One region of the Dickeya aquatica genome, then DNA from elsewhere that is predicted to be linked to it. Evidence: predicted binding sites of a transcription regulator. Region 1 holds the regulator's gene; each other region holds the start of a gene.
What was found. Region 1 encodes PurR, which represses purine synthesis genes. Its sites were predicted from a motif close to CANGCAAACGTTTGCNTG; they were not measured.

Region 2: serA (phosphoglycerate dehydrogenase) is a predicted target of PurR. The motif match lies at 4,882-4,899, and genes of this name have one in related genera.
Region 3: galS (HTH-type transcriptional regulator GalS) is a predicted target of PurR. The motif match lies at 2,912-2,929, and genes of this name have one in related genera.

Annotation. Positions count from the first base shown of each region.
Region 1 is NZ_LT615367.1:2,736,647-2,743,855, forward strand. Features, by position in the region: gene DAQ1742_RS12370 (Grx4 family monothiol glutaredoxin) at 1-135, opposite strand, end outside; gene DAQ1742_RS12375 (C40 family peptidase) at 472-1,518, shown strand; gene cydH (cytochrome bd-I oxidase subunit CydH) at 1,703-1,792, opposite strand; gene purR (HTH-type transcriptional repressor PurR) at 2,156-3,181, shown strand; gene cfa (cyclopropane fatty acyl phospholipid synthase) at 3,575-4,726, shown strand; gene DAQ1742_RS12395 (riboflavin synthase) at 4,809-5,459, opposite strand; gene DAQ1742_RS12400 (MATE family efflux transporter) at 5,731-7,104, shown strand.
Region 2 is NZ_LT615367.1:3,917,624-3,924,832, reverse strand. Features, by position in the region: gene fbaA (class II fructose-bisphosphate aldolase) at 1-55, shown strand, start outside; gene mscS (small-conductance mechanosensitive channel MscS) at 156-1,046, shown strand; gene DAQ1742_RS17755 (IclR family transcriptional regulator) at 1,154-1,990, shown strand; gene DAQ1742_RS17750 (oxidative stress defense protein) at 2,130-2,858, shown strand; gene DAQ1742_RS17745 (LysR family transcriptional regulator ArgP) at 2,902-3,795, opposite strand; gene rpiA (ribose-5-phosphate isomerase RpiA) at 3,998-4,660, shown strand; gene serA (phosphoglycerate dehydrogenase) at 4,981-6,213, shown strand; gene DAQ1742_RS17730 (methyl-accepting chemotaxis protein) at 6,952-7,209, shown strand, end outside.
Region 3 is NZ_LT615367.1:3,074,677-3,081,885, reverse strand. Features, by position in the region: gene mglA (galactose/methyl galactoside ABC transporter ATP-binding protein MglA) at 1-167, opposite strand, end outside; gene mglB (galactose/glucose ABC transporter substrate-binding protein MglB) at 343-1,338, opposite strand; gene DAQ1742_RS13955 (hypothetical protein) at 1,352-1,519, opposite strand; gene galS (HTH-type transcriptional regulator GalS) at 1,810-2,808, opposite strand; gene purN (phosphoribosylglycinamide formyltransferase) at 3,095-3,736, opposite strand; gene purM (phosphoribosylformylglycinamidine cyclo-ligase) at 3,736-4,776, opposite strand; gene upp (uracil phosphoribosyltransferase) at 5,030-5,656, shown strand; gene uraA (uracil permease) at 5,840-7,129, shown strand.

The sequences.
Region 1 (7,209 bases):
CTCACCGCATGCTGACAACGCTTGTACCGCCTGGGCAGAAAAACCACAGCTTGGCAGCTTGGGAGAACCTTTCATATACAGCAGAATCGGGTTTTCAGCGATCTGACGCTGAATTTTTTCAATTGTGGTCGTCATGGTTTATGCTTCCTTAAGCGCGTGATGCCCTATCAGTTAATGTCGGGCATAGAATTGCGGCCAGGCGCACCCCGCCGCTTCTCGTTCTATAATCAGGTATTCTAACGATAGCGATGGCCACAAAAAAACGCTATCTTTTGTAGGGTTTTACGATTTCGCATTCTCCCTGCGCTCAATCAGCGGTTGCTGATGGATAATTAAGCAAAAAATGGCCGTTGTTAACGTTTTCTCACTATTTTGTAGTAATAAAAGCCCTATCCCCACTTTTTTATCAGGCCATTTTGGGGAATACTGTAAAGATTGAACGATTGAGGACACCATTCGGTCAGCATTATTATGCGGTTATTTATTACGCTTTTTTTATTATTTTTCAGTAATCTGTTTTTTAATCTGGCACAGGCTACGCCTCACAGTAACGCTGTTTTACCACGCAAAAGCGGTGTGGCGACGGCGAATAAAGCCGTGGATGATGCTAAAAAAAATAAGACGGCGAAAAGTGCTAAAAAAAGCGCCAGTGCCACACCGGCCAAACCAGCACAAAAACACACAACAGCATCGGCTAACACCGCCAGCCACACGACTGCCACCTCACACACCAAAGCAGCCACAGGCAAAGCAGCTGTAGCTTCGACAGCCGCACGCAGTCACACGGCCAGCAACAGTAAAAAAGATAAAAAAGAAGAGAAAGGTTCTGTTGCTAAATCATCACAACCTGCGGGCAAAAACGCTAAGAAAACCCTCACTGAACAGGCAAAAAATGCGCACACGCAGCCGACAAAAGTCGCTCACGCCAGTGCCAAACACCCGAACAGCGAGCCACACTCTGGCTCCGGGCATACCACGGCAAAAAACCAAAAAGGCAAATCTGCCACTACGCATACAGCGACACTAGCCGCCAATGCCCATCATGGTAAGAATAAAAACGATAAGATGAGCAAGTCAGGCATAGCCATGAACCCGGCACACCAAAAGCGCTATCAGCACGCCAAGCAAACGGCAATGAATAAGCTCATGAGCCAGATTGGCAAACCTTATCACTGGGGGGGACGACACCCTATTTCTGGTTTTGATTGCAGCGGGCTGGTGTATTACGCCTACAAAGACGTGGTGAAAATTTCCATTCCACGAACGGCCAACGAAATGTTCCATTTACGCGATGCCGCCCCCATCAAGAAGAGCGAACTCGAAAGCGGCGATTTGGTGTTCTTTCGGATAACAAATCGTGGTGCAGCAGATCACGTTGGCGTTTATCTTGGTAATGGCCGCTTTATTCAATCGCCCCGAACTGGCTCTGACATAAAAATCAGCAAGTTAAGTGAAGATTATTGGCAGGATCACTACGTAGGCGCTCGCCGTGTGGTTACGCCAAAAACCATGCGCTAATGACACCACTGTCATAACTCTACCGCCAGCCCCCTCACCAGATGAAACAAGCCCCGAAAGCGCATCTGCTCATTCGGGGCTTGTTTCATCATTATTTTGCACGCGACAAAAAATGCGGCCGCGGTGATATCACATCTGCGCGAGAGGAGCCATCAGCCAATGGTGAGTCTCCGCGTACTCAGGGTTAATTCAGCACCGCACTCATGCTAAATATCACAATCACCGTCAGCGCAACGACTGTCGTGAACAACGACATTTTCAAATTCGTATCCATAAACCATCTCCTGTATTTGACAAATCGGTGGGCCATCACATCATCAGAATAGATGGATACCGATGAAAAGCATAATCAATATCTTGCCTATTATATGAAGGACGTTTAAAAAAACCGCTTTCCCCATCACAGAGATAACACGAATTACCTCTTCCACTTTTGAGTTAAATCGGCCAAAATTCGCGGTTTACTGTATGCACTGCGTTGGCCGCCCTCCCGGCTCCCCTTCCGGCTACACTTCGGCATGTCTCCTCCTGAAAATAGTGTTTGGCTGGAGAAGAATTCACGCAGGCAAACGATTAACAACATATTTACTGCTGTAACAGATACGTTGCTGTTACAACTGTTCAGGAGTCACCTAAGATGGCAACGATTAAAGATGTGGCAAAGCGCGCAGGCGTTTCGACCACAACCGTATCACACGTGATCAATAAAACACGTTTCGTCGCCGAAGAAACCAAGGCTGCGGTGCGTGCCGCCATCGAGGAGTTACATTATTCGCCAAGCGCGGTGGCACGCAGCCTAAAAGTGAATCACACCAAGTCTATCGGTTTGCTGGCCACATCCAGTGAAGCGCCCTATTTTGCTGAAATTATTGAAGCGGTAGAAAACAGTTGTTATGCCAGAGGCTATACGCTGATTTTGTGTAATTCCCACAACAATCTGGACAAGCAGCGCGCTTATCTGTCGATGCTGGCACAAAAGCGTGTCGATGGTCTGTTGGTGATGTGTGCTGAATATCCACCGGCACTGTTGTCGATGCTGGCCGATTACCGTCATATCCCCATGGTAGTGATGGACTGGGGGGAAGCGCACAGCGATTTTACCGACACAATTATCGATAACGCCTTCGCGGGCGGTTATATGGCAGGCCGTTATCTGATTGAGCGCGGGCATCGCGATATTGGTGCGATCCCCGGCTCACAAGAGCGTAACACTGGCAGCGGGCGCTACCTTGGTTTTCTTAAAGCGCTGAAGGAAGCCGATATTACGATACGCGAAGAGTGGGTGGTGCAAGGCGACTTCGAACCAGAGTCCGGCTATAAAGCCATGCACCAGATTCTGGCACAAAAACACCGCCCCACCGCGGTATTCTGTGGTGGTGATATCATGGCGATGGGCGCTATCTGTGCGGCTGATGAGCTGGGCTTGCGGGTACCTCAGGATATTTCGGTGATAGGGTATGACAACGTTCGCCATGCGCGCTATTTCACTCCGGCACTGACTACCATCCATCAGCCCAAAGAGCGCCTCGGCCAGGCCGCATTCTCCATGCTGCTTGATCGCATTACCAGCAAACGTGAAGAAGCACAGACTATCGAAGTTCACCCAACGCTGATAGAGCGCCGCTCCGTTGCTGATGGCCCGTTTGTGGACTATCGCCGCTAAATTGCCCCTTATCTTCATGCCTGTGGGGTTCACTTTCAGCCCGCCTGATTGAATCTATTGTGCGGCCCACGCCAGTCGAATCTTGCCGACAGGCGCGGGCAGTCATAAACTTGTCATTGCCTTTAACGACAATAATCATCATGTGACGATGCAGGATTGTGATGGCTCCTCACATCGCCCATTTTGCTGCCCTGCTCATTGAGCGCCACGGTGCGCATAATCACCACCGCCTTTCCGCGCCCAGTGGCAGACGCCTTTCGTAGCCGCTTTTCTCTTGAATACCGCTGAGTCTTCAGGGCCAGACGATGGATTGAGTCCACCGAATGTTCTTCATGGGTACAATGGTCTAACGAATTCCTTGCACTGCAATGTTGGCAAGGTAGGGGGGAAGTGATGAGCTCATCTTACGCAGAGGATCTGGGGAGTGCTGGCACGTCCTGGTTCCAGATAGTCAATAATATGCTGGCGGGCGCTGGTATTACTATCAATGGCTCGCACCCGTTTGATATACAGGTGAAAAATCCCAATTTCTACAAACGGATATTGCGGGAAGGTTCACTGGGGCTCGGCGAAAGTTATATGGATGGCTGGTGGGAGTGCGAGCGCCTGGATATGTTTTTTCATCGCGCTTTACGTGCCGGGCTGGAAAACCAATTGCCGCACCGTTTGCATGACACGCTGCGGGTACTGCTGGCAAGAGTGATAAACCTGCAATCCCGCCGCCGCGCATGGAGGGTGGGCAAGGCGCATTACGACCTCGGTAATGATCTTTTCTCACGTATGCTTGACCCGCACATGCAGTACTCTTGCGCTTACTGGAAACACGCCGAAACGCTCGAACAGGCACAGCAAGACAAGTTGCATCTGATTTGCGAAAAATTGCAGCTACGCCAGGGAATGACCTTACTGGATATCGGCTGTGGCTGGGGAGGCCTGTCAGCCTTTGCCGCACGCCATTATGGCGTTCGCGTGACCGGTATTACCATCTCGCGTGAGCAGCAGACGCTGGCACAGCAACGCTGCCAGGGCCTGGATGTGTCTATTCTGCTGCAAGACTACCGTGACATGCACCAGCCATTTGATCGTATTGTTTCTGTGGGGATGTTTGAACACGTTGGCCCTAAAAATTATGACACCTATTTTCAGGCAATCAGGCGTAACCTCAAGCCCAATGGGCTATTTTTACTCCACACCATCGGAGCAAATGCGACCAACCTGAAAGTCGACCCCTGGATCAATAAATACATTTTTCCCAATGGCTGCCTGCCTTCGGTTCAACATATCGCAACCGCCAGCGAACCTTATCTGGTCATGGAAGACTGGCACAATTTTGGTGCCGACTATGACCGTACACTGATGGCATGGTATCAACGCTTCCAGCAACACTGGCCTGTTTTATCCAGCCACTACTCCACGCGTTTTCAGCGCATGTTTAGCTATTACCTTAACGCCTGCGCAGGTGCATTCCGCGCACGCAATATTCAGCTTTGGCAGGTGCTGTTTAGCGTTGAGGGGGTTGAAGGAGGTCTGCACGTCGCACGCTAATCGGTTCGGCACAAGACCTCACGGTTTCATCCAGGAAGCATAATCCGGCGGCATAATCACACGCTTTGCCGCCGGGTGAGGGTTATTCGTCCTGCGCTGACGCCGCTTCTTCCTGTTGCCGGGCCAGCTGTGCTGCCATTACGCGCTCAACCGAATCAACAATCGCCTGTGTTTGCGGGTCTATTTCAATATTGATGCTATCACCGAGCCGCTTTTGCCCCAGCGTCGTCCTCTGGAGCGTTTCCGGGATCAGGTGAACACAGAAGCGGCTGCGTGTCACCTCCCCTACCGTCAGGCTGATACCATCAATACCGATGAACCCCTTGTGCAGCACATATTTCATCAGCGTGGCATCCGACAGACGGAACCAAATCTGGTGATTATTTTCTGAGGTCAGGATCTTTACTATCTCTGCTGTGCACATAATATGGCCGGACATGACATGCCCGCCAATTTCATCGCCATATTTGGCTGCACGCTCAACATTAACCCGATCGCCCACCTGGATATCACCCAAATTAGTCAGGCGTAATGTCTCTTTGATCAAATCGAAACTCACGCGATCGCCGTCAATCTCCGTTACCGTCAGGCAACAGCCGTTATGCGCCACAGAGGCTCCAGGCTCCAGGCCCGGCAGCAGTTCGGCAGGTAACTGGATAACATGAGTGCGGAAATTGGGTTTTTCATCGACAGACACGACCGTCGCCGTGCCCTGAACAATACCGGTAAACATGATGGTGTTCTGGCCTCCTGAATCGGGAATAAACGCGATGAATACAACCGTCGCGTCTTTTCCTTATATTGGAATAACCCGCAAACGTATTCATCGAATGAACGGCAGTGTGCACCAGATTGACAGGAAAACCAAACGGAACTCACCAGCCAGTTCAGGCATTGGTTTACGACGGGTAAATCGTTACAATGCATTATCTTTTTTTACGAATAAAGGATGATTGTCTTTCTCGTAGCGAGATCTCTCTCAATCCTGTTCTAGGAAGGTTTTTGTGCAGAAGTATTTATCAGAAGCGCGCCATCTGCTGGCGCTGGCGATCCCCGTCATTATCGCGCAAGTCTCGCAAACCTCCATGGGGGTGGTGGATACCATCATGGCTGGATCTTACAGCGCAACCGATATGGCTGCCGTTGCGGTGGGCACCTCTATCTGGTTACCGGTCATTTTGTTTGGGCATGGCTTGCTAATGGCCCTCACACCGGTTGTGGCTAACCTGAATGGCTCCGGCAGGCGTGACCGTATCGCCCATCAAACCCAACAGGCGTTTCTGCTGGCCGCCATGATTTCTGTCGCCACCATGTTTGTACTCTATCAAGGGCAATATGTTATTCGCCTGATGCATGATGGCGCTCCCGAATTAGCGGATAAAGCCATCAAATATTTACATGCCCTACTCTGGGGAGTGCCGGGCTACCTGTTTTATCAGGTTCTGCGCAGCCAGTGTGAAGGGTTGTCAAAAACCCAACCGGGAATGGTTATCGGTTTTATCGGCTTGCTTATCAATATTCCCATCAACTACATATTTATTCACGGCAAACTGGGTATGCCGGAGTTGGGGGGAGTGGGCTGTGGTGTCGCGACGGCCTCTGTTTACTGGATAATGATGATATTACTGGGGGTGTACTCACGCCACGCCTACTGGCTAAAGGACATCCGGCGGCAGAAAAAGCGCCTGGAGCCGGACTGGGCGGTATTAAAACGCCTGTTCGGACTGGGGCTCCCGGTTGCACTGGCGATGCTATTTGAAGTGACTCTGTTTGCTATCGTCGCCCTGTTGGTACTGCCTCTGGGGGTGGTGGATGTTGCCGGGCATCAAATTGCGCTCAACTTCAGTTCACTCATGTTTGTATTACCGTTATCCGTCGGCGTTGCCGCCACTATCCGCGTTGGGCACCGGCTGGGAGAAAAAGCGGTGGATGCTGCCCGCATCGCCGCCCACACCAGTATTCTTACCGGCATTCTGCTGGCTGTCTGCACGGCGATTTTTACCATCACGCTGCGCGGGCACATCGCAATGCTCTACAATAAAGACCCCGCGGTGGTAGCAATGGCCTCGCACCTGATGTTACTGGCCGCGGTTTACCAGATTTCTGATGCAATACAGACCATTGGCAGTGGTGTTCTGCGCGGTTATAAAGATACCCGTGCCATCTTTTTCATCACGTTTATTGCCTATTGGATGCTGGGGCTGCCGGTAGGTTATCTACTGGCGCTGACCGACATACTGCTACCTCGCATGGGGCCTGCCGGTTTTTGGTGGGGGTTTATTGTTGGTCTGACATCATCGGCAACCATGATGGTATTACGCATCCGTCGGGTGCAGCGCCAACCTGTTGCACACATTCTCGCCAGAGCGGCGCGATAATCTGTCAGTACGCCGCTAAAAATGCGGCGTACTGCCCATAAGCTGTGCAATCAGTCTGTTGATAGCAGTATTTTTGTTTTTTCCCCTTGCCAGCATCCAGGTAGC
Region 2 (7,209 bases), 1.2 Mb from region 1:
GGTAGCCCGTCTGGAACAGGCGTTTAAAGAACTGAACGCTATCGACGTACTATAATCTATCGACCGATATCATTATCGACCTGATGATTTGACTAAGGCTCCTGCGGGAGCCTTAATTTTTCCTGCGTATCCAACAACCCAACGGGAGTGAATGAATGGAAGAGCTGAATGTCACTGAAAGTATGGGCCGTTTGCACACCTGGCTGGTAGATAACCAGCATGTGTTGCTGCAATACGCGGTCAACATGATTGCGTCATTAATGATTTTGTTCGCTGGGATGGTAGCTGCTCGTGTGGTTGGCAACACGCTTAACCGCCTGATGACGGGGCGAGGCATTGATGCAACCGTCGCTGATTTTCTGTCGGCGCTGGTGCGTTATGGTGTCATTGCCTTTACTCTGATTGCCGCATTGAGTCGGGTTGGCGTTCAGACGGCATCGATTATTGCCGTACTGGGTGCGGCGGGTTTGGCCGTCGGTTTAGCGCTTCAAGGGTCATTATCTAACTTCGCTGCCGGTGTATTGCTGGTGGTGTTTCGGCCATTTCGCATTGGGGAGTTTGTCGATCTCGGCGGAATTAGCGGGACGGTTATCCAGATTCAGATTTTTTCTACCACGCTTCGTACTGCGGATGGAAAAATTATTGTAGTGCCAAATGGTAAAATTATCGCCGGTAATATTATCAACAGTTCCCGTGAGCCCGATCGACGCACTGAGATTGTCGTTAGCGTAGCCTATGATGCTGATATCGATATGGTAAAAAAAGTGCTGGGCGATATTGTGGCGGCGGATAAGCGTATTCAGCATGAGAAAGATGTCACTATCCGGCTCAATGAAATGGGCGCGTCTTCGCTGAATTTTATTGTCAGAGTTTGGACAACCAACGGTGACGCGATGGCCGTGTATTGGGATCTGCTGGAAAACTTCAAACGGGTGTTGGATCAACACCGTATTGGTATTCCTTACCCGCAGATGGATGTTCATTTGCACCATGCTACCCCTTCTCTGCACGCCGGTTTACCGGATAAACCTACTGATAATGCGTGATTGATGTCCACCCTGTTGCGCTTGCGGGCCGGTTTCTCCTGTTGCATCAAATAGAACGCTGTTTCATGATGTTTCATCAGTCAGAGTTGGATGTCCTGACTGATGCGATGAGAGGAAAATCAGACGTGATAAATGAACAGAGCAGGGATGAAGAGGGAAAAGCGGAGAAACCGCTGGGTAGTCAAAGTTTGTTTCGCGGTTTGCAATTGATAGAAATTTTGAGTGATTACCCAAACGGGTGCCCGCTGGCACGGATTGCCGAGCTCGCCTGTATGAACAAAAGTACGGTGCACCGTTTGTTACAGGGCCTTGCCGGATGCGGCTATGTGGCTGCTGCCCAGCAACCCGGTAGCTATCGCCTGACCACCAAGTTTATTGCTGTTGGTCAAAAGGCGCTTTCATCACTCAATGTGCTGCATGTTGCCGCTCCACACCTCGAGGAATTGAACCTGAGAGTGGGGGAAACCGTCAATTTTTCAACGCGTGAAGATGATCACGCCATCTTAATCTATAAGCTGGAACCCACGACGGGCATGATGCGTACCCGTGCCTATATTGGTCAGCATATGCCGTTACACAGTTCGGCGATGGGAAAGATCTTTATGGCTTATGGTGCCGCAGATTACCCCGGAGAATACTGGCGTACTCACCATCACCTGATTCGCCCGCTGACGACCAATACCATTATTGAACTGGACAGAATGGAGCAGGAACTGGCGGAAATTCGGCACCATGGTCTGGCAATGGACAGGGAAGAGAACGAGCTGGGCGTATCGTGTATTTCCGCACCGGTGTTTGATATTCAGCAACGCGTGGCCTATGCCGTTTCCATTTCGTTGTCGATGGCACGCTTACAGCAGATTGGAATGGCCGCGCTGGTGACACCGTTGCGTGAAACGGCGCAGAACATCTCCCGTGAGCTGGGTTTCATGCCCTCAGTCTGACGGTGATATACCAGATGGCACCAGCCAAGGGCATGACGAAGCTGCCATTCTCGGATATTCGCCTATACTGATTTACCGATATTGAGAGTAGCCTGACCCGGTTAGGTTATGTCTCTCAATCACAGGTAAAGGGGATAACGTGAAGCTGAATGTTCTGGCATGGACAGCCCTGCTCGGGCTGGGACTGGCGTCAGCACCGGTGCTGGCGAGTTATGAATTACCTAACGGGCCACATATCGTCACCTCAGGTACGGCCAGTGTCGAGGCGATACCCGATGTTGCCCAACTGGTAATTGAAGTCAGTGTGTCGTCCAAAGATGCTGCTGATGCTAAAAAGCAGGTGGATGAACGGGTTGCTCAATATTTCACCTTTCTGGATAAAAGCGGTATTGATAAAAAAGACATCAATGCGGCTAACCTGCGTACACAACCAGAGTATGACTATTTGAAGAATGGCAGTGCAGCGCTGAAAGGGTATCGTGCCGTGCGTCAGGTAGCGGTGACGGTGCGCCAACTGGATAAGCTTAATGAGCTGCTTGATGGGGCGTTAAAAAGCGGCCTGAATGAAATTCATACGGTTGAACTGGGGGTCTCTAATCCAGAGGTTTACCGTGACCAGGCAAGGAAAAAGGCGATAGAGCAGGCGACTCAGCAGGCACAGTCGCTGGCGAACGGGTTTAGCACGACCTTAGGGCCGATTTATAGCATCCGCTATCATGTTGCCAACTATCAGCCGATGCCGGTTGCGCGCATGTTTAAAGCCGCTGACCGGGCAGCACCCGCGGAGGTGTCGCAAACCTATGAGCAACAGGCTATCCATTTCGATGATCAGGTCGACGTGGTGTTTGAATTACAACGTACCCCGTGATAATCGGCCGTGCCCCGCTGCCACTGGCAGAGGGGCGCTCACGTTAGGATTGGCGAAGAACCTGACGTCCGTGACTGAGCAACGCATCCGTTACCTGTCGCATCATTCTGCTTTCTGGTGCGAAGCGGTGCCAGTACAGCATCCGTCGCTGGAATAACCCCGGAGTCAGGTCGATAAGCTCACCATTGGCGAGTTCTTTTTCGATTTGCAGATGGGGGATCATGCAGCAGGTAGTACCCTGGCGGGCGAGCTGCACAAAGGCCTCAGACGAATTGACGATATGGCAAGGCACACTGCCTGGCGGCAAATCAAAGTTCTGCTGCAAAAACGCCTGATGCATATCATCAAGATGATCAAAAGCGACAGCCGGTGCGCGCAGCAGTGCAGAACGGGTCACCCCGTTCGGGAAATAGCGGTTGGCAAAATTGGGCGAGGCCACGAACAGGTAGTCGAGTGCGCCCAGTTTATCAACCAGACAGCTCGGCAGCGGCTGGGGCTGAATACTCACTGCGCCAACCACTTCGCCGCGACGCAGACGTTCCTGAGTGCGGGTTTCATCTTCTACCTGTAAATTCAAACGGATAGGTGAATCCACCAGTACCGGTTGTAATGCGGGCAATAACCAGGTGGCAAGGCTGTCGGCATTCACTGCCAGTGACAGCAACAGCGGCGTTTCATTACTGCTTTCATTACCCAGCCATTCTTCTTCCAGCAACTCCACCTGATGTAGCAGTGCCAGCAGTTTTTGGCCTTGCTCAGTAGGGCGTGGTGGAATGGTTCTTACCAACAGTGGCTGGCCGAACAGGTTCTCCAACTGTTTGATACGCTGCGAGACGGCGGACTGCGTAATACAAAGTTTTTGTGCGGCACGTTCAAAACCGCGCTCACGGATCACGGCGTCCAGCGCCTGAAGCGTGCGATAGTCCGGGCGTTTCATGGAGATGAAGATTCCTTTGCGTAAAAACCATTTTGGCAATATGCCACATTTTTGTGAGGCATCGCCGAAAAAATCACATTATTTGGCGTATTTGCACCGAAATATTCCCACCCGCTACCGACAAAAGCCTCCTTTTGGGGCGACCATGTCTTATAATACGCACACGTTTTCGTCGCTATTTACCCACAGGCATAAACACACTATGACGCAGGATGAACTGAAAAAAGCCGTTGGCTGGGCCGCTCTCGATTTTGTTCGCCCCGGCACCATTGTTGGCGTAGGAACAGGCTCCACCGCCGCGCACTTTATTGATGCGCTGGGATCCATCAAGCATCAGATTGAGGGGGCAGTTTCCAGTTCGGATGCGTCTACCGCCAAACTCAAAAGTCTTGGTATTCAGGTATTTGACTGTAATGCCGTAGATGTGCTGGATGTGTATGTGGATGGCGCTGATGAGATAAACCCGCATATGCAGATGATCAAAGGTGGCGGTGCCGCGCTGACGCGTGAAAAAATTATCGCCGCGATAGCGCGTCAGTTTATCTGCATTGTTGATGCGTCCAAACAGGTGGATGTGCTGGGGCGTTTCCCATTACCGGTGGAAGTAATTCCTATGGCGCGTGCGTATGTCGCTCGAGAGCTGGTTAAACTCGGAGGGCAACCGGTGTATCGTGAGGGCGTGTTGACTGATAACGGCAATATTATTCTCGATGTGCACAATATGGATCTATCCAATGCTGTTTCGATGGAGGACCATATCAATGGTATCGCCGGTGTGGTGACCGTTGGGCTGTTTGCGAATCGCGGTGCGGATGTGGCGCTGGTTGGAACAGCTGATGGGGTGAAAACCGTCCGGCTAAAATAAATCGCAGGTCAGGAAGCCTGCCTGCGTTGCGCGCCTCAATCCGGCCCCTGTTTGCAGCGGCTGGATTTTTTTATCTAAAAAATCCAGCTTTGCATAACGGCTCAATTTTGGTACTTAATATTAGATTTTCTTATTTCGTATCATTCCTGTATGGCTCACTGAAAGGTTGGCAGTATTTTTCGCCATTAAGCGGCCACCATCAGGCCGTAGTGGGAGAGGGGCAGGCAATCGTTTGTATTGCCGCTTGCGTATTTTTTGTTATGTTTGCACAGACTGGTTTTCGAACCGTCACATCTGAAGTCTGAAAATAAGGTCGGGAAATGGCAAAGGTATCATTGGAAAAAGACAAGATTAAGTTCCTGCTGCTGGAAGGGGTTCACCCGAATGCACTGGAAAATCTGCGTGCGGCGGGTTACACCAATATTGAATATCACAAAGGCGCGCTGGATCCTGAAGCGCTCAAAGCATCGATTCGCGATGCGCATTTTGTGGGGATTCGCTCACGTACCCATCTGACGGAAGAGATTTTCGCTGCGGCAGAGAAGCTGGTTGCTGTGGGGTGTTTTTGTATCGGGACTAACCAGGTTGAGTTGTCGGCCGCGACCAAGCGCGGTATTCCGGTTTTTAACGCGCCTTTTTCCAATACCCGTTCCGTTGCTGAGTTGGTTATCGGTGAATTGCTGTTGCTGCTGCGTGGTGTGCCTGCGGCTAATGCCAAGGCTCATCGTGGTGTATGGCACAAACAAGCCGTAGGCTGTTTTGAAGCGCGTGGTAAAAAGCTTGGCATCATTGGTTACGGCCATATCGGTACACAATTAGGCATTCTGGCTGAAAGCCTCGGGATGCATGTGTATTTCTATGACATCGAAAGCAAGCTGCCATTGGGGAATGCCCAACAGGTGCGCCACCTGTCTGATTTGCTGAATATGAGCGATGTGGTGAGCCTGCATGTGCCGGAAACGGACAGTACGCAGAACATGATAGGTGCCAACGAACTGGCATTGATGAAGCCCGGTTCCATCCTTATCAATGCATCCCGCGGCACGGTGGTCGATATCCCGGCATTGAGCGAAGCTCTGGCCAGTAAACACCTTTCCGGCGCGGCGATTGATGTGTTCCCGCAAGAGCCTGCAACCAACAGCGACCCATTCCAGTCACCGTTGTGTGAGTTTGATAACGTCATTCTGACGCCGCATATCGGTGGTTCTACCGAAGAAGCTCAGGTGAATATCGGTGATGAAGTGGCTGGAAAACTGGCGAAATACTCTGATAACGGTTCTACCTTGTCAGCCGTCAACTTTCCGGAAGTCTCGTTGCCGGCACATGGCGATCGCGCCAGCCGTCTCCTGCATATCCATGAAAACCGTCCCGGTATCATGACGCAAATCAACCACATTTTTGCCGATCTGGGAGTGAACATTGCCGCTCAGTACCTGCAAACCAGCCCGGAAATTGGCTATGTGGTGATTGATGTGGAAACCGATGGTGCAGACAGTGCGTTGCAACTGATGAAATCCATTCCCGGCACCATCCGTGCGCGCCTGCTGTATTAATCAGCCCGTGTTGTTTTCATTGGGTATCCGATGAGAACTGAAAAAGCCAGCCAATAACGGCTGGCTTTTTACTGCCTGTGGTTTACATCGCGACGGATAAGTGCATCCTGAGCGTTCTCGTTACAGGCGAAAACGCGGCATTACCACAAAACAGCCGGTTCTCGTGACTGCCCCCTGAAAATGTTAAGGCAAGGTGCATGCTTTTCCCTTTCAGCCTGCGTCGATACGCCAAAAAAATCAGCATAATCACCTCGCCTGGTGAGGCAGTATTATGTTTTATGACAATGATTACGGTTACGTTTGGCAATTACATTATTTTAATGTCCAGAATGAGATCGCACACAGGGAACCCGATGATTTGTGCTGTCCACTTATCTAACGGGCGTGATAAAGTCATAACACCTTTTCTTTTTTAAAGAAACGAAGCGATAATTAAATTAAAATATCGTTTTGTTTTTCTTGTTTGGCGTGAGCTGCGGTATTTCTAACCATTGATAGTGATATTGGCATCAGAGTTTTCACGCTTTCTCAGGAAATCAGGTATGGCGCAACGCCATCGATACGACATTCATTCTCGTTGCCCAATGCGGTGACTGTGGTTTGTGCGGCAGGATTGACGCCATCAGCCAGTTCTCCGAAACCACACTCTGGCAACGTGAAACATGACAGATATACGTGCTTCTGCTGCGGTTTGTGGCGGAAGCGATTAGCATCTTGTGGTGAAAGTGAGAAATCAGAATGGTAAACCAAAAAGGGACTATCTCTTCGATAAACAATATTCGTCTTGTGACGCTCTTTATTACATTGCTAACCATTATTCTGGTTCTGTTTGCGCTCTCAATTGGCACAGCCAGCTATTTCCTTAAACAGAGTAATGCATCGCTGGATAGAGCGAATCTGGTATCGGATATGCGTGCGGGCATCAGTAGCAGTATGGATAACTTTCGTGTTTCCCGTCAGTTACTGGTGCAGGCTGCGGCTGCGGCGAGAGTGGGT
Region 3 (7,209 bases), 340 kb from region 1:
AGAAGCGTCGATTTTCCTGCGCCATTTTCGCCCATCAGGGCGTGAATAGAGTGCGGGCGAACCTTCAGGTTGACATTATCCAATGCTTTTACACCGGGAAACGACTTACTGATGTTGGTCATTTCCAGCAGGAATTCGCGCGGAGTGGTTAGAGTGTCACTGGTCATATTTTACCTGGTCGAAAAAAGTTACCTGGTCAAAAACCGTTACCCGGTTGCAACAGTTACCCGGCTAAAACGAGAACCTTACCTGGTTAAAACTGGCCGGGTAAAAACACTTACCTGGCTGAGAAAATCCTATGGTCACGGGGTTCAGGGGCGGCAGTTGCCGCCCCTGACGGGATTACTTCAGGAACTGTGACAGGTTATCTTTATCTACCGGTACGTAAGGTATACGCACCACTTTGTTGTCAATTTTGAAATTGGTTCCTTCGGCCGCCGGTTTGCCCAGTGCCAGGTTTTTCGCCAGATCCAGCGTGGCTTTAGCCTGGTTGTCGGCATCGTTCAGCACCGTACCTGCCAGTGCACCGGACTTAACCAGTGACAGCGCTTCTGGCAGTGCGTCAACGCCAAATACCGGGATGTTGGTTTTATTGTGGGCTTTCAGCGCTTCAACCGCACCCATTGCCATGGCATCGTTATTGGCGATCAGCACTTCAATTTTGTTGGCGTTCGGGCCGGATAACCAGGCATCAACCTTGTCTTTAGCCATTGCGGTGTCCCACATCGCGGTATCCATCTGTAATTGCTGGACTTTCAACCCTTCGCCGGTCAGCGTATCCACGACGTATTTGGTACGTGCTTCAGCATCCGGGTGGCCTGGCTCACCTTTGAGCAGGGCATACTGGATTGTGCCGTCTTTGTTCAGATCCCATGCCGCGGTGTCTTTCCAGTGTTTGGCAATCAACTTACCTTGAATAATGCCGGATTCTTTAGAGTCTGTACCGACGTAGTAAGCTTTGGCGTAGCTGGCCAGCACTTTGGCGTTGGGTTCTTTGTTAAAGAACACCACCGGGACATCAGCCGCTTTGGCTTTTTGAATCACAATGGCAGCGGCCGCCGGGTCTACCAGGTTGATAGCCAGCGCTTTCACGCCTTTGGCCAGCAGAACATCGACCTGATCGTTCTGTTTGGACTGGTCATTCTGGGAGTCGTTCAGCAGCAGCTCAACACCACCCAGTGCTTTGGCTTCTTTTTCAATGTCTTTGCGCACCATCGACATAAAGTTGTCGTCGTACTTGTAAATCGTCACACCGATGCGGGTATCCGCAGCGTGGGCGGTAGCTCCGAACATCATGCTGGCAACCAGGGCGGTGAGAGTGAAAACCTTCTTATTCATGATATCTCCGGGTTTATGCAGGGTAGTTCTCAGTCTGGCTGCGCAACGCAGGGTAAAACGTTATGCGCCAGTCAGTCAGTGAGTAAGCGTCGGCATGGCTGTTATGCCAGACTGACGAGGTTTGCAGGCATAGCCCGCTAAAAGTCTGACTTCCCTGTTTGTCGGCGCGTTCGGTGTTCATGCCGAGGCTGCCGGGTGCTGCGTCCTGAAAAATAATTCTGTGCTGAAACAGTCAATCTGAAACAGGGTATGTGCGCGTTTTCGCGTTAATATTCTGTTTCAACAGCCGACGGCTTCAGTGGCTGGCGGGATAACCCGTAGTGTAACGTCGTTACACGGTGTCCGGCCTTTGCACTACGCTCACATCATAGAGACTGCAATGTTAATTAACTGTGAATTTACTCACAGATTGAAAGCGGTTACATGGATGATTTGGATGAATTAGTGACCGTCTGCACATTTTAGCTAACATTAACGTGCAGCAACGGAATGCCGACGTACCAGGGTTGGCATGAAACAGTGTCGTGCGTCGGGGTCAAGCAAGCCCGCCGCGCCTTTAAGTGCCAGTTCGGTCGCAATTTTTGCCATGGAAACAATAGGGTAACGAATGGTGGTGAGCCTTGGGTCGGTATAACGCGAAATGGGAATGTCATCAAAGCCGACCACGGAAAAGCGCGTCGGCACCACAATACCGTTATCTTTGAGCGCCATCAGGGCTCCGGCGGCCATACCATCATTGTAGGCAAACACGGCGCTCAATTGCTGATTGCGCCCCAGCAGCTCAACCATCGCGCTTTCACCACCCTGTAAATCGGGCTCACCGTTCGCCACCCACTCCTCTGGCGCGATGATGCCTTGTTCCTGTAACGCCTGTCGCCAGCCGGTATACCGCTCTGCCACATCCTCAATCGGGTGGCTGGAGCGGAGATAACCAATGCGCTGGTGGCCTTGTTGTAACAGCATGCGGGTGGCCATCATGGCTCCGCTGACATTATCCAGACTGACACAGCGGTGCGGGTAGCCCGGTAGCAGCCGGTTGATGAGGACCATGCCTGGTACCTGCTCCATAAATCCGGCCAGCTCGTCGTCGGATAATGCTTTGGCATGCACGATAAGCGCGTTGCAACGCTGGCGAATCAACACCTCAATGGCATGGCGCTCTTTTTCTTCCTGATGGTAGGAGTTGTTTATCAGGACATGTTTTTGCAGCCGCTGGGCTACGGTATCCACCGCCTTGACCATGGCACCGAAGAACGGGTCGGACACATCCATTACAACCACACCGATGGTATCACTCACCTGCGTTGCCAGCGCCTGAGCGTTGGCATTCGGGCGATACCCCAGTTGCCCGACCGTTTGCAGCACCAGATCGCGAGTCTGTTGAGTGACCGCGCTGCTGTTATTCAGCACACGGGATACGGTAGCGATTGAAACGCCTGCCTGACGCGCGACATCACGGATGGTAATCATCAATACTCACCACAAAGGAAGAGAGTTCACAAGGGCGACCCGAGAGGGGCGCAGCGCTATTTTGTCAGGGGGCATGGAGAGACTGCGTGAGTCAGGTCACAACCATGAAAACGGTTACATACAATTCTGTAACCTTTGTGACGAAGGTCATTCTTGGTTACATCACGCCAGCCGCGTGTTGCTCAGGAGCATGGCTGGGTTACAGGGAGAATGGTGATGCCGGGAACGTACCGGCTGTCAGACAGATGACGCCCTGATAACCTCAGGGCGTCAGAGGAAAGCAGAATTACTCTTCGGCCGCGTAGCCACTGGCAGGAAGGGGGTGTCCATCAAGCCAGGCCGTGTTATCACGCAACGCCAGACGGCCGGCCAAAAACCAGCTTACCACCAGCGGGTAGATGCTGTGTTCCTGCACCTGCACCCGCTCTTGCACATCCTGTTCGCTATCGCCGGGGAAAACCGGCACCTTGGCTTGTAAAATGACCGGGCCACCATCAAGCTCTTCCGTCACGAAATGTACTGAGGTGCCATGTTCGTGGTCGCCATTCTCCAGTGCTTTACGATGAGTGTGCAGCCCAGGGTATTTCGGTAACAGTGAGGGATGGATGTTCACCATTTTACCGAGAAAGCGGGCGACAAACCCGGCACTGAGAATTCGCATATAACCGGCCAGCACAACCAGGTCCGGCTGGTATTTTTCAATCTCGGCGGCCAGTGCCTCATCGAAGGCATTACGACTGGCGTAATCACCCGGTTGCAGCACATGCGTCGCAATCCCGGCGTGACGGGCGCGCTCAAGGCCGAATGCAGTCGGGTTGTTGCTTAATACAGCGCAAATCTTCCCGGCCACCCGGCCTTGCCCGCAGGCGTCAATCAACGCCTGCAAGTTGCTTCCCTGACCGGAAATCAGCACAACGATGGTGTTCATTACTGGATGACCACCGTTTCCCCGCCATCATCCGTGCGGGAGATAACACCAATGTGCCAGGCTGTCTCACCGTTGCTGTTAAGGTGGGCAATAGCCTTGTCTGCCTGATCGGCCGGCAGAGCGATAATCATGCCCACGCCACAGTTAAAGGTGCGATACATTTCATGGCGGCTGACGTTGCCAGCCTGCTGTAGCCACTGGAACACCGGCGGCCACTGCCAGCTTGATTCATCAAGGGTGGCTTGCATACCTTCCGGCAGTACGCGTGGAATGTTTTCCCAGAAACCACCGCCAGTCAGGTGGGAAATGGCGTGCACCTCGACGTTTTCGATCAGCGACAGCACGGATTTGACGTAGATCTTCGTCGGAGCCAACAGGTGGTCTGCCAGCGGTTTACCGTCGAGTTCAACCTTGTCGGGATCGGTATGGCTCACTTCAAGGATCTTACGAATTAATGAGTAGCCATTAGAATGCGGGCCGCTGGACGCCAGCGCTATCAGCGCATCGCCTTCACGCACCTGACTGCCATCAATGATTTCTGACTTCTCAACCACGCCGACACAGAAACCGGCGACGTCATAATCTTCACCGTGGTACATGCCGGGCATCTCGGCAGTTTCACCACCAACCAGCGCGCAGCCTGACTGCTTGCAGCCTTCGGCAATACCGGTAATCACGCGGGTTGCGGTGTCAACATCCAGCTTACCCGTGGCGTAGTAGTCAAGGAAGAACAGCGGCTCAGCGCCCTGAACCACTAGGTCGTTAACGCACATCGCGACCAGATCGATACCAATCGTGTCGTGACGCTGCAAATCCATCGCCAGACGCAGTTTGGTGCCGACACCATCAGTACCGGAAACCAGCACCGGTTCGCGGTATTTTTGCGGCAAGGCGCACAGCGCACCGAAACCGCCCAATCCTCCCATAACTTCCGGGCGACGGGTCTGTTTCACTACACCTTTGATACGGTCTACCAATGCATTGCCAGCATCAATATCCACGCCTGCGTCTTTATAGCTGAGAGAGGTTTTATCGGTCACTGCGGAGTCCCCACGGAGGTTACGATTGGTTTAAAAAATGGAGCGGGCTCATTCTAGCAGCGTAAGCAAACGTTTGCGAGCAGTGTGTTCGTGCGCACGGATTTCGCCAGCGTCCAGCGGATGATGCCGGGGGAGGGGAGGAATTTCCGTGCTGGCTTGATTTGGATCAGCCCCGAGTCTATGGCGCTTATTTCAAAAAGCGGTATAATCCCGCGATTTTTTTGGCCGCCAACCGCCGATGGGGAGAAAAGTAATGAAGATCGTCGAGGTAAAACACCCGCTTGTCAAACACAAACTGGGCCTGATGCGTGAGCATGACATCAGCACCAAACGTTTTCGCGAACTGGCCTCGGAAGTGGGCAGCCTGCTGACCTATGAAGCCACTGCCGATCTGGCAACGGAGAAAGTGACCATCGAGGGTTGGTGTGGCCCGGTTGAAGTCGATCAGATAAAGGGTAAGAAAATTACCGTGGTGCCGATTCTGCGTGCCGGCCTTGGCATGATGGAAGGGGTGCTGGAAAACGTTCCCAGCGCGCGTATCAGCGTTGTTGGCATGTACCGTGACGAGCAAACGCTGGAGCCGGTGCCCTATTTCCAGAAACTGGCGTCTAACATTGATGAGCGTATGGCGCTGGTGGTCGATCCGATGCTGGCGACCGGTGGTTCAATGATAGCGACGATTGATCTGCTGAAAAAAGCAGGCTGCCAGAGCATTAAGGTGCTGGTGCTGGTTGCTGCGCCTGAGGGCATTGCCGCGCTGGAAAAAGCGCACCCTGATGTGGAGCTCTACACGGCATCGATTGACAAGGGCCTCAACGAACACGGCTACATTATGCCGGGCCTGGGCGATGCGGGCGACAAGCTGTTCGGAACCAAATGATGCTTAAAAGCCGACTGTCGAGTCGGCTTTTTTTTGCGTATGCCAGCGCTGCTGTTGCAGGCGTGCCTGGCGTTCGCATGCTGACCACGGATGGCGACATTTTTGCAGCGCCTGTTATTGACGACAGGGCTGACATTTCTGCCGGATACTCCGGTCATTGCATGACATACAGAGGAAAATAAGATGACTCGTCGCGCCATTGGCGTCAGTGAACGACCCCCGCTTTTGCAAACGATTCCGTTAAGCTTTCAGCACCTGTTTGCCATGTTTGGTGCAACGGTGTTGGTGCCGATGCTGTTTAAGATAAACCCGGCCACCGTATTGCTGTTTAACGGTATCGGCACACTGTTGTATCTGTTTATCTGTAAAGGGAAAATTCCCGCTTATCTCGGTTCCAGCTTTGCCTTTCTCTCACCGGTATTTTTACTGCTACCGCAAGGGTATGAAGTGGCGCTGGGCGGGTTTATTTTGTGTGGTGCGCTGTTTTGCCTGGTGGCGCTGGTGGTGAAAAAAGCGGGGACGGGCTGGCTGAATGTGATTTTCCCCCGGCTGCGATGGGGGCGATTGTTGCGGGTAATTGGCCTGGAACTGGCCGGTGTGGCGGCGAATATGGCAGGATTATTGCCCGCAGCCGGTGTGGAAATGGACAGCAAAACCGTGACCGTTTCGCTGGTGACACTCTCCGTTACCGTGCTGGGTTCCGTGCTGTTTCGCGGTTTTCTGGCGATTATTCCCATCCTCATTGGGGTGCTGGTCGGTTATGCGCTCGCGTTTGTGATGGGAATGGTCGATTTCGCGCCCATAGTCCAGGCGCATTGGTTTGCGCTGCCAACATTCTACACACCGCGTTTTGAGTGGGTGGCAATGCTGACGGTATTACCGGCCGCGTTAGTGGTGATAGCCGAGCATATCGGCCATCTGGTGGTGACGGCCAATATCGTGAAAAAAGATCTGGTGAAAGATCCCGGTCTGCACCGTTCGCTGTTTGCCAACGGCATATCGACCATGCTGTCCGGTTTCTTTGGCTCAACGCCGAACACGACCTACGGAGAAAACATCGGCGTGCTGGCAATCACCAAGGTTTACAGCACCTGGGTGATTGGCGGAGCCGCGGTGATCGCCATTCTGCTTTCTTGTGTCGGCAAACTGGCCGCCGCTATCCAGGCCGTGCCTGTACCGGTGATGGGCGGTGTGTCCTTGTTACTGTACGGGGTGATTGGCGCATCCGGTATTCGTGTGCTGATCGAATCCAAAGTGGATTACAACAAAGCACAAAACCTGATTCTGACGTCGGTTATTCTGATTATTGGGGTCAGCGGTGCCAAAATCCATCTCGGGGCGGTTGAGCTTAAAGGCATGGCACTGGCCACCGTCGTCGGTATCTGCCTGAGCCTGCTGTTTCGCCTCATTAGTCAGTTCCGCAAGGAAGAAGAGGTGATAGAAGCCTCTGAAGAGGATGCTGTCGGGCATTAATACGCCGTATTTACAGATGTAAGTCGCACGATCCGGTGTGCATGGCGGCACACCGGCATCATCGTGCGGGTTCAATCGCC